DNA from 3 places in the Ruegeria sp. HKCCSP351 genome. Region 1 is predicted to be linked to each of the others. Evidence: riboswitches for the same ligand, from Rfam matches in the RefSeq annotation. Region 1 holds a riboswitch; each other region holds the start of a gene.
The links. Region 1 has a riboswitch for cobalamin ahead of I9182_RS05235 (DUF1636 domain-containing protein). Riboswitches for the same ligand answer to the same signal wherever they lie in the genome.
Positions count from the first base shown of each region.

Region 1 (3,275 bases):
ACCGGTTCGATTCCGGTACTCGCCTCCAACTACATCCAAATCGCTGACTTGGCCCCGCAATACACGCTTGCGATGCTTGGTATTTTCAGACGTTCATGGCCCGCGATTCTGTCGAACTGCGGGCCAGATATGGCGTGTTTTTTCGGATCACCTTCCTACCTCTGCTCGTTCACGGGGCGCGATGTGGTTTGGTATGTGCCTGGCGTTCAGGCGCGCCCTTGTGGCACAACCTCGTATCCCGGCTCCTCCGGCTCATCATCCGTCATTTCGGCTGGGAAGCCCGGGGCAGTGATATCCAGACCAGTTGCCTCTTCCAGCCGCTTGATAATATTTGGTGAAAGCTCGCGTTCGCCATAGCGTGCGATACCATCGTTAAAGATGTTGATCATCACCGGATTTATTTCCAGCGGCACCCCGGCGCGGTCGGCGACCTCCTGAAACAAACCGATATCCTTCTTCACCAGATCCATGGTGAAGGAAATATCGCGCGACCCATTCAGGATGACCTGACTTTCGGTTTCGTGCACGAAGGACGTGCCGGACGAGATTTTGATCGCCTCATAGGTCGTGTTCAGATCCATCCCCGCAGCCTTTGCCGTAACCAGTGCTTCGGCGCAGGTGATCAGGTTGGCGGTGGCAAGATAGTTGGTCATCACTTTCAGCACCGACGCCGAGCCCAGTTCACCGGTGTGCAAAACCCGGCGGCCCATTGTCGTCAGGAACGGCAGAATTCGTTCAAACGTTTCCCGGTCGCAGCCCGCGAAGATCGAGATATTGCCCGTCGCGGCACGGTGGCACCCGCCAGAAACCGGGCAATCGACGGCCGCACCGCCGCGCGATATGACTTCGGCACCCAGGTGTTTGACTTCGGCCTCGTCCGTGGTCGACATCTCCATCCAGATCTTGCCGGGGCCCACTTCGGGCAACATCTCCTGCATGACTGCGTCCGATGCTGCCGGAGACGGCAGACAGGTGATCACCGCATCGCAATCGCGCATCAACTGGGCGGGCCCTTCTGCCGCCTTTGCGCCTTTGGCGACAAACTCGGCCACCAGATCCGCGTTCAGGTCATGCACAGTCAGATCAATGCCGTTGCGCAAAAGGGATCCCGAAAGCTTGCCGCCTACGTTACCCAGACCGATAAATCCCACTTTCATATGACGCATCTCCAAGTTCGTCGTTTTCCCGTCATGCGACCATATACCGAACACGTTCTTCATGCCGCCGAACGACGCCTACAGGTCGCTTTTTTCACCTTGGCTTATTTGTTGCGCGCGAACCGCTTGACAAGCGGGTCAGCGGTGCCGCATGTCCCTGTCGTTGGTGTCGGCGACAGCCGATGAAAAGGGAATGCGTCAACGGTTCATCCGCCAAACGCAGCCGCCCCCGCGACCGTGACCGGAGAGGATGCCCAATGCCACTGGCCTGTGCCGGGAAGGCGGGACATCCGACAGAGCGACCGCTCTGGCATCCGCAAGCCGGGAGACCTGCCAACACCCGAAGTTGAAACCGGGCGGGGTGTTCCGGTGTCGGGTCCATGTGCAGACGTGGTGCCCGCATGAAACCCCGTCCCCCGCGAAGAGGATTTGGGGGGATGAGAGACATGACCGAGACCGCACCGGTAGAGCTACTGGTTTGCACGACTTGCCGCCGGGGTCTGCCCGTCGAGGATGACGCCGAACGACCCGGCACATTGTTGCACAAGGCCCTGGAACAGGCTGCCTTGCCAGATGGTATCACTCTGAAACCTGTCGAATGCCTTTCGAACTGCGATCAGGGCTGTTCCATCGTTCTTCGGGGCGGGCCGGATCGCTGGACCTTTGTTTACGAGAACCTGAACGAAATCGATCACGTCGATGTCATCATCGATGGTGTGACCAAGTATCTGGCCACAGACGATGGTCTGGTGAAGTGGCGCGACCGTCCTGAACATTTCCGCAAAAACTGCGCATCGCGCATTCCCCCGATTGGAGGCTGAGATCATGTCGAACCTAGAAAAACTTCCCGTCACCGTGATCACCGGCTTTCTGGGCTCGGGCAAAACCACGCTGGTGCGCCATCTGATGCAGAACCCGCAGGGAAAGCGGCTGGCGATTGTTGTTAACGAGTTTGGAGATGTGGGTGTTGATGGCGACATTCTGAAATCCTGCGCGATACCGGATTGCCCTGCGGAAAACATCATGGAACTGGCAAACGGCTGCATTTGCTGCACCGTGGCTGATGATTTCATCCCGACCATCGAGGCGCTGATGGCGCTGGAACCGCGCCCGGATCACATCCTGATCGAAACATCCGGCCTTGCACTGCCCAAACCGCTGCTGAAAGCATTTGATTGGCCTGATATCCGTTCGAAAATCACTGTTGATGGCGTGATCGCGCTGGCCGATGCCGAGGCCGTGGCCGCCGGTCGCTTTGCTCCGAACGTTGAAGCGGTGGATGCCCAAAGGCTGGCTGATGACTCGATTGATCACGAAACACCCTTGTCCGAGGTGTTCGAGGATCAGATCTCGTGCGCGGATATCATCCTGCTGACCAAGCCCGATCTGGCAGGTCCCGAAGGTGTCGCGAAAGCTAAACAGATTATCGCCGCCGAGGCGCCGCGCCCGCTTCCCGTCGTCGAGGTTGCAGAGGGTGTCGTCGACGTACGTGTCGTGCTTGGCCTTGAGGCTGCCGCCGAAGATGACATGGACGCCCGCCCGTCACATCACGATGGCCATCACGATCATGAGCATGACGACTTCGAAAGCATCATCGTCGAGTTGCCGGAACAGACCGACCCGGCGGAACTGGTAGCCAGGATTGAACGTCTGGCATCTGAGCTGAATATTCTGCGCGTCAAAGGCTATGCCGCCGTCACAGGCAAACCGATGCGCCTGCTGGTTCAGGCTGTCGGCGCACGGGTTCGTCACCAATACGACCGCCCGTGGGAGCCCGGTGAGGAGCGCCGCTCGCGCCTGGTCGTGATTGCCGAGCATGACGACATCAAAGAGGCCGAGATCCGTGATATCCTCGTGGGTGTGACCGAGGTTGCCGAGTAAGTCATGCACGTCGTCTTTCGCGAAAGCCACGGGCTCGAGGAAACCGAGACCCCAACCGATCTGGGCCAAAGCCCGGCTGATCTGGTTGTGCTGTCCTTTTCCGACAGTGACCTGGGTGCTTTCGCGGCGGGCTGGCATCGCGGCGGCGGACCTGAGGGGCGGATGCCCACGATGCGGCTGGCCAATCTTGCTGCATTGAAACACCCCCTGTCCGTCGACACCTATGTTGAACAGACA
Region 1 is NZ_JAEDOV010000002.1:222,135-225,409, forward strand. It holds gene I9182_RS05230 (NAD(P)-dependent oxidoreductase) at 207-1,220, opposite strand; cobalamin riboswitch at 1,305-1,510, shown strand; gene I9182_RS05235 (DUF1636 domain-containing protein) at 1,604-1,978, shown strand; gene cobW (cobalamin biosynthesis protein CobW) at 1,983-3,038, shown strand; gene cobN (cobaltochelatase subunit CobN) at 3,042-3,275, shown strand, end outside.

Region 2 (3,275 bases), on a different contig from region 1:
TTGACAAAAAGCTCGGGCTTGACCTTGCGCGCCAGCAAAACCGCGAACCCGGTCAGGATTGCCTCAATCGCCATGACAGGAATATGTGCAAAGAAAACAAGCTTGGCCGCAGGCAGGAAGGCATCCCCGGACAAGGCCAGAGAAAATGCAACCATGCCGGTTGTGGCGGCAATGGCAAAGGCACCACCGACCCCGCCCCATATCGCACCTTGCAGAGGTGAGCCGTGGGCGATCAGGCGGCTAAAGACCAGTCCGGCCAAAACCGCGGGCAACGCGATGTTCAGGGTGTTGATCCCCAGTACGGTCAACCCGCCAAAGCCAAAGAAGACGGCTTGCAGCAAAAGCCCGACGAACAGGGCCGGGAATGCGGCCCAGCCCAACAATAGCCCGGCCATGCCGTTGAGGATCAGATGCACTGACGAAGGGCCAATCGGCACATGGATCAGCGATGCCACGAAAAAGCTGGCCGACAGCACCCCCGCCGTGGGGATGCGATCAAGATCCAGCGACCTGAGGCCCATGGCAATCCCACCCGCCGCAGCGACGGCTCCGCCGATCACGACCGGGTTGGACAAGGCTCCGTCAACGATATGCATCTACGATTACTCCAAATCCCATGCGCGGATCCAGATGACCGCGTCCTGGCTGAGTTCTTTGCCGTTGTGTTCGGTCACAGGACCGGCACCGAGCGCGGCAAAACCCCAATATCCGGCTTTCGGAACGCCGAACGTGAAATACCCGTTATCATCCGAAGTTGCGACCAACGTGCCGCCCGGCATCGGTGAGACGGTCGGGGCCGAGGCGGCCGCGCTTTCCATGTCCGGTTCTGCGGCCATGTACTCGATCTCGATCTCGGCACCCGCAACCGGTTGGCCTTCGGCCATAACCCGACCTGTAAAGGTCGACCCCGCGATGATGTTGGTTGGTTTGTTGAGCGGGATGATCTCAACCGGCAAGCCCACCGGGTTCATCCAGTCGGTCGGCAGTTCGTTGCGGTTCAGGAATGCCTTGGCAATCTGCTGGATATAGATATTCTCGGATTCCTCGTAATAGGGCTGGGGAACAGTCACCAGCACATAGTCGCCCGACCGTTTGACGGGAACATAACCCTTGAATGCCGCGCCTTCGTTTTCGCCACCGGTGAAACGCACGGGTTCCAGGGTATCCAGCAGATCGGTTTTCTGACCGTTGTGGATCACGTAGAATTCCTGCGGCTTGTCCAGATCCATGACATGCCCGTTCGAGAACGGATGCCAAAAGATCAGCTTGACCGGAACATTCCCCGGTGCGTCGATCATGGTGTCAGCGGTGTATTCCAGCAGGAAATGCGCATCTGCTATCGCTGGAAGCGCTATCGCCACAGCGGCTGCGGAAAGCAGCTTGGTCATCAATAGTCGTCCTTGTCCCATCGCACCAACCCCGGTACGAGATGCGTTTTGACTGCGGGGATGTCCAAGCTAAGCTGCTTTTTCAAGCATCCTGCTCCGACGCGCATCCCGTCGCCGATTAGGAGTGCCCTTGTCAAAGGCACATGTCCGGCAGGTATCCTGACTTGCGGGTCAAAGCGTTGGGCTGGCCTTCCCGGATTAACTCCAGTGGCACTTCAGCCCTGCTCGCCGCTTACAGTTGCGGGTGCAGTTGCGGAGTTGGGCCAAAGCCCGCACCGCATTCCCTATTGATTCCAGAGCACGCCCCGGAACCGGACATGCCGAGCGGCTTGCCAGACTTCTTCGGCATCCGTCAACGATCAATTGCGCTGGCTGTCAAAAAGTTTAGCGGGCAATGCCCTTTTTCCGGCGGATCCGCTTTGGATAAAGGTCGGGGTTTTCAGGGATGAACCTACCCTTCGAGCAGGTATCTTTCCGACAATGGCAAACTGGCCGCCCCCAATGAGCGGGCATCGGGGCCTGCCGTCCCCGCCAGCACCAAAGGCCGTTCCAGCCCGGTCAGGTTCAGGTCGGATAGTTCGACCTCAACCAGTTCCACCAGCCGCGCCTTGATGCCTGCGGGCATCCAGCCATCAATCTTGACACATTCGAAGTCGATCAGGCTGCAAGATGAGACTGTGGCATGGGCGATCCCGTGCGCCGCTTGTTTCAGCCAGTTCTCAAGGTGGGTTTCCGGTACGTCCCAATGCTGTGTCGTTTCCCAAATTGAACCGGCTGTTGCGGCATTCTCACCTGTCGCGCGCTCCAGTACATAAAGACTGGCGACATCTATCAACGGTTTCACTCCGCCTGCGTCGTCCGGCACGGGCAATGGGCCAAGCGCACCGGCGTTTCCCCGCCCCGAAAAGATCGAGCCGTTCAGAACCACCCCGCCCCCAATGAAGAAGCCCACATAAAAATACAGGAAATCTCGTGGGCCTTCCGCCGGGCTAAAGACCAGCTCGGCGCCGCAGGCGGCCGTTGCGTCGTTCTGCAAGAACACCGGCAAGTCATAGCTTGCGGCCAGCGCGCCTTTCAAGTCCGCGTCACGCCACGGATCCATTTTCTCCTGCGGAACCTGCAATGTCTGTGCCCAGTCCCAAAGGTAGAACGGCATCGCAATCCCAAGACCCGCGATCCTGCCGCGCGCTTCGGGCGACAGCGACGTCATCACTTTGTCGAGGCTTTCCTTGGAAAAGCTCAGTGTCGCCTCGGGCGTCGGAAAATCATAAGTCCGCCGTTCGCGTTGCCTGACATTGCCAAGGAAATCCGTCAGCACCAGCTCGGTACTGCGCCGCCCGACTTTGAGCCCGAAGAAATACGCGCCATCCGGATTCAGGCGCATGGGAACCGAGGGCTGCCCGACTTTTCCCCGGATCGGTTCACCCCGCAGAAGCAGCCCATCGGTTTCCAACTGGCGCATGATGACCGAAACCGTCTGTGCCGACAGCCCGGTCATGCGCGCGATTTCAGATTTTGCAAGGGCCTGATGGCGCCGGACCAGTGACAGGACAAGCCGTTCATTTCGGGCCCGCATTCCGCTTTGATTGGTGCCGCGCATGTCTGGCTCGCGTACGCCAGCGGTATTGTCCAAAGAGTTGTTTGCAGACACGGCCATCCCCTTCGTGACGACAATGTTGAAACCCTTCCTTTCTGTCAATAATAAATAAGAGTGATTTATTTATTGACTCAAAATTCGAATCTTGTGATGGTTTTCACGTTCGATCGGGCCGGATTTCGCCCGATCAGACGTATGCCCGGACGGGCATTGGGAAAACTGGGAGGACTACCGATGAAACTTGCGAAACTTGCAGGCGCCACGGCGCTGGCGGTTACGGCCATGGCAAG
Region 2 is NZ_JAEDOV010000017.1:15,153-18,427, forward strand. It holds gene cbiM (cobalt transporter CbiM) at 1-596, opposite strand, end outside; gene I9182_RS20010 (DUF4198 domain-containing protein) at 603-1,388, opposite strand; cobalamin riboswitch at 1,520-1,719, opposite strand; gene I9182_RS20015 (ROK family transcriptional regulator) at 1,840-2,988, opposite strand; gene I9182_RS20020 (sugar ABC transporter substrate-binding protein) at 3,268-3,275, shown strand, end outside.
Region 2: it holds a riboswitch for cobalamin, as region 1 does, so the genes downstream of both, I9182_RS20010 (DUF4198 domain-containing protein) here and I9182_RS05235 (DUF1636 domain-containing protein) in region 1, are expected to answer to the same signal.

Region 3 (3,275 bases), on a different contig from region 1:
GTTCTTCCAACGTCTTGAGCAGCGCGTTGAATGCGCTGGTCGAGAGCATGTGAACCTCGTCGATGATGTAGATCTTGTAGCGCGCACTGGCGGCGCGATAGCGTACACTGTCGATGATCTCGCGGATATCGTTGACGCCGGTACGGCTGGCGGCATCCATTTCCATCACATCGACATGGCGGCCTTCCATGATGGCGACACAATGTTCGCACTGACCGCAGGGTTCGGTTGTGGGGCCACCGGTTCCGTCGGGTCCGATGCAGTTCATGCCCTTGGCGATGATCCGCGCCGTGGTCGTTTTACCCGTCCCGCGAATGCCGGTCATGACAAAAGCCTGCGCAATCCGGTCGGCCTCGAAAGCGTTTTTCAGGGTGCGCACCATGGCATCCTGACCTACCAGGTCGGCAAAGGTTTCCGGGCGGTATTTGCGGGCGAGAACCTGATAGGCGGGGCTGGGCGTGTCTGTCATGTCTTCTCGCTCGGATTCGGTGCTTCGGCACAGCGTAGTGGCGGCGGCAGCCCGCGTCCACTGCGGGGCGCGATGATTTTTTGTTTCAGGAACGGGCTGGTTTCCAACTAAACTGGACCAGCGGATTTAATGACTCATTTCTTAAAGAGTACCTTGGGGGAGGACGCACTTCATGTCGCAGTTGGTCATCTTTGCTCTGCAGGTCGGAGGCGGGACGCTTGCCCTTACTTCAATGCCCGGTCGTGGCGGGGATTACGCCACCGATCTGGATACGATTGCGGCGTGGAAACCGGGCCTTGTGATTTCAATGACGACGGATGTCGAAATGCTTCAGGATGGCGCGCAGCACTTTGGCAGTGACATCCAAAGCCGGGCCAGCCGGTGGGTTCACCTGCCGATCGAAGATTTTGGAGCGCCAACGCAAGCGGTTCAGAAGGCCTGGCCAGAGGTCAGCGCCACGGCCCGACATGCACTGTCGGGTGGTGGCCGGGTCCTTGTGCACTGCCGTGGGGGGTGCGGCAGGTCCGGGATGATTGTTCTGCGACTGATGGTTGAATGCGGTGAACGCGCCAGCGACGCACTGGACCGCCTGCGGGCCGTACGCCCGTGCGCTGTCGAAACCGATGCGCAGCTGGCCTGGGCGTCCCGGATCACGCCGGTACAGGTGGAAGTGGGATCAAGCTGAAAGCTGCTGGGGTGCGTAACCGAATTTCGGGGGTCGGATCGTTGAAACCTCGATCATCGCGCAAGGCGGGTTCGTGACAATGCCCGAGGGCAGCGTGCTGAATTCAAGTCCGAAGATCAAATCGGCATAGGCATCCAGGTCCCGAATTGCTGTATCAGGGTGCGCCCCGCAGAAAACGCGAACGCTTTCGGATCGCGCTCGGATCGCTGCCATGCACCCTTCTACGCAATGTGACAGCGCGCTGTTGCCTTCAAATTCGAAATCCTCGCTGGTGGCCGAAACCGCCTGCGCCATGGCTTCGGAAATCGAGCGGGCCAGTCGCGCCAAAGCCGGGCAGGTATTGCCCGTCCGCTGGCACACAGTTGCGCTGTATTTGTGTGATTTTGTCTTCCAGATCATCCTGCGCCCTCCGCGCGTGGTGGGCTGGATATTGGGGCAGGTGGGACAGCATTTTGCCGTCAGGACCTGCCCGGACACCCCGCCCGAGTTTCGGTTTCAGTTCCGATGGCAGGTCTCCTGACTTGCGGGTCATTGCTCTGCCGACCTTCCCAGCCCATGGGCCAGTGGTATTTCGGCATTGCTTACCGCTTACAGTTGCGGGGGCAGTCGCGGACTAGGTTGATGTCTGTATGACCAGACAAACCGCACCGTGTTCCCTTTTCATCCCGACCTCTTGTGGGGGCCGGAAACCATCACACAACCGCTAGCGCCTGATCGCGTTCCGAGTCAAGCCGATCTTTGGCCGGACGTTTGGTCATGCTGGATGCGGATTATGTTCCGGCCTAGTGTCATCGGCATCGAAGGCAGGCAAACCGATTGTTTCAGCGAAAGCCGGGGACCATGTTGGATTCGGAACAGACGGTGTTGATCGAAGATTTCCGCTTTCCGTCCGGGTCTGTGACCTTGTCGGCGCGGTTGCACCGGCCAGCAGGTGAGCCGGAAACCGTTGTCGTGCTGAACAGTGCCACGGGTGTGCCGCGTGACTATTATCAACACTTCGCGCGATGGCTGGCCGCCGAGCGGGGGATAGCTTGCCTGACCTATGACTATCGGGACTACGGGTTTTCTTTGGTCGGCCGCCTGAAAGACGCAACTGCAACTATGGCGGATTGGGCGTTGATCGATATGCCTGCGGCGCGGGCCGAGATGCGCAGACGGTTTCCAAATGCGCAGCAGTGGACCATCGGCCATTCGGTCGGTGCGATGCTGGGGCCGGTGCAGCCGGATATCGACCAGATCGACCGTATGATCGGTGTGTGTTCGGGGCTGGTGACTTTGAAAGATCACCCATGGCCCTATCGGGGGTTGGCAGGGCTGTTCTGGTATGGCCATGCACCGCTGATGGTGCGAGCGCTTGGGTATCTGCCCGGCAAAGCGATCGGGTTTGGTTCGGACCTGCCCGCCTCGGTCTACTGGCAATGGCGCAAATGGTGTACAGCTCCTCTTAGCTACGTTCCCGAGATCGGGCAGAATTTGCCTGATGCGCATTGGGGCAGTTCTGGAACACCTGTGGATCTGTTCACGTTCGAAGATGACCAGATGGCTCCGCCCGAGGCAGTTTGGCGCCTTGCCGATCTGTACGGCCCCGAGGCCAGACGCCACCTTCTGAAGCCTGCCGAATTCGGACTGCCGGAGGTTGGTCACATTGGGGCATTTGCCCGGCGCAATGCAGCGGTCTGGCCGCGCCTGATCGCCTGATCAGACGCGACGCAGGTTTTCCATAACACCTTGCAGCTATGGCCGTTTACGAAGTTTCTTGTCCTGCATGACACCGCGCACCATCTTGCCAAACGCCCTGTCCCGCGCCCGCGATTGCGCAACGGTTTCCGAGTTTCGCTGATCTTCACGCCGCAGCTTGCGCCAGCGGTCCAGCCGCGCCGGATCAAGCACGCCTTCGTCGATTGCGTTCTGCACGGCACAGCCGGGCTCGGTCTCGTGCTGACAATCCGAAAAGCGGCAGCTTTGGCCAAGCTCTGTGATGTCCGAGAATACGTCGTCGATCCCGTCCTGGGCGTCCAGCAGGCGCAATGCGCGCATTCCGGGCGTGTCGATCAGCCATCCACCGTTACTCATCCGGTGCAACGCGCGCACCGTTGTCGTATGCCTGCCCCGTGCGTCGTC
Region 3 is NZ_JAEDOV010000004.1:352,160-355,434, reverse strand. It holds gene I9182_RS11325 (DNA polymerase III subunit gamma/tau) at 1-502, opposite strand, end outside; gene I9182_RS11320 (dual specificity protein phosphatase family protein) at 642-1,154, shown strand; gene I9182_RS11315 (hypothetical protein) at 1,146-1,553, opposite strand; cobalamin riboswitch at 1,643-1,863, opposite strand; gene I9182_RS11310 (hypothetical protein) at 1,995-2,852, shown strand; gene rsgA (ribosome small subunit-dependent GTPase A) at 2,889-3,275, opposite strand, start outside.
Region 3: it holds a riboswitch for cobalamin, as region 1 does, so the genes downstream of both, I9182_RS11315 (hypothetical protein) here and I9182_RS05235 (DUF1636 domain-containing protein) in region 1, are expected to answer to the same signal.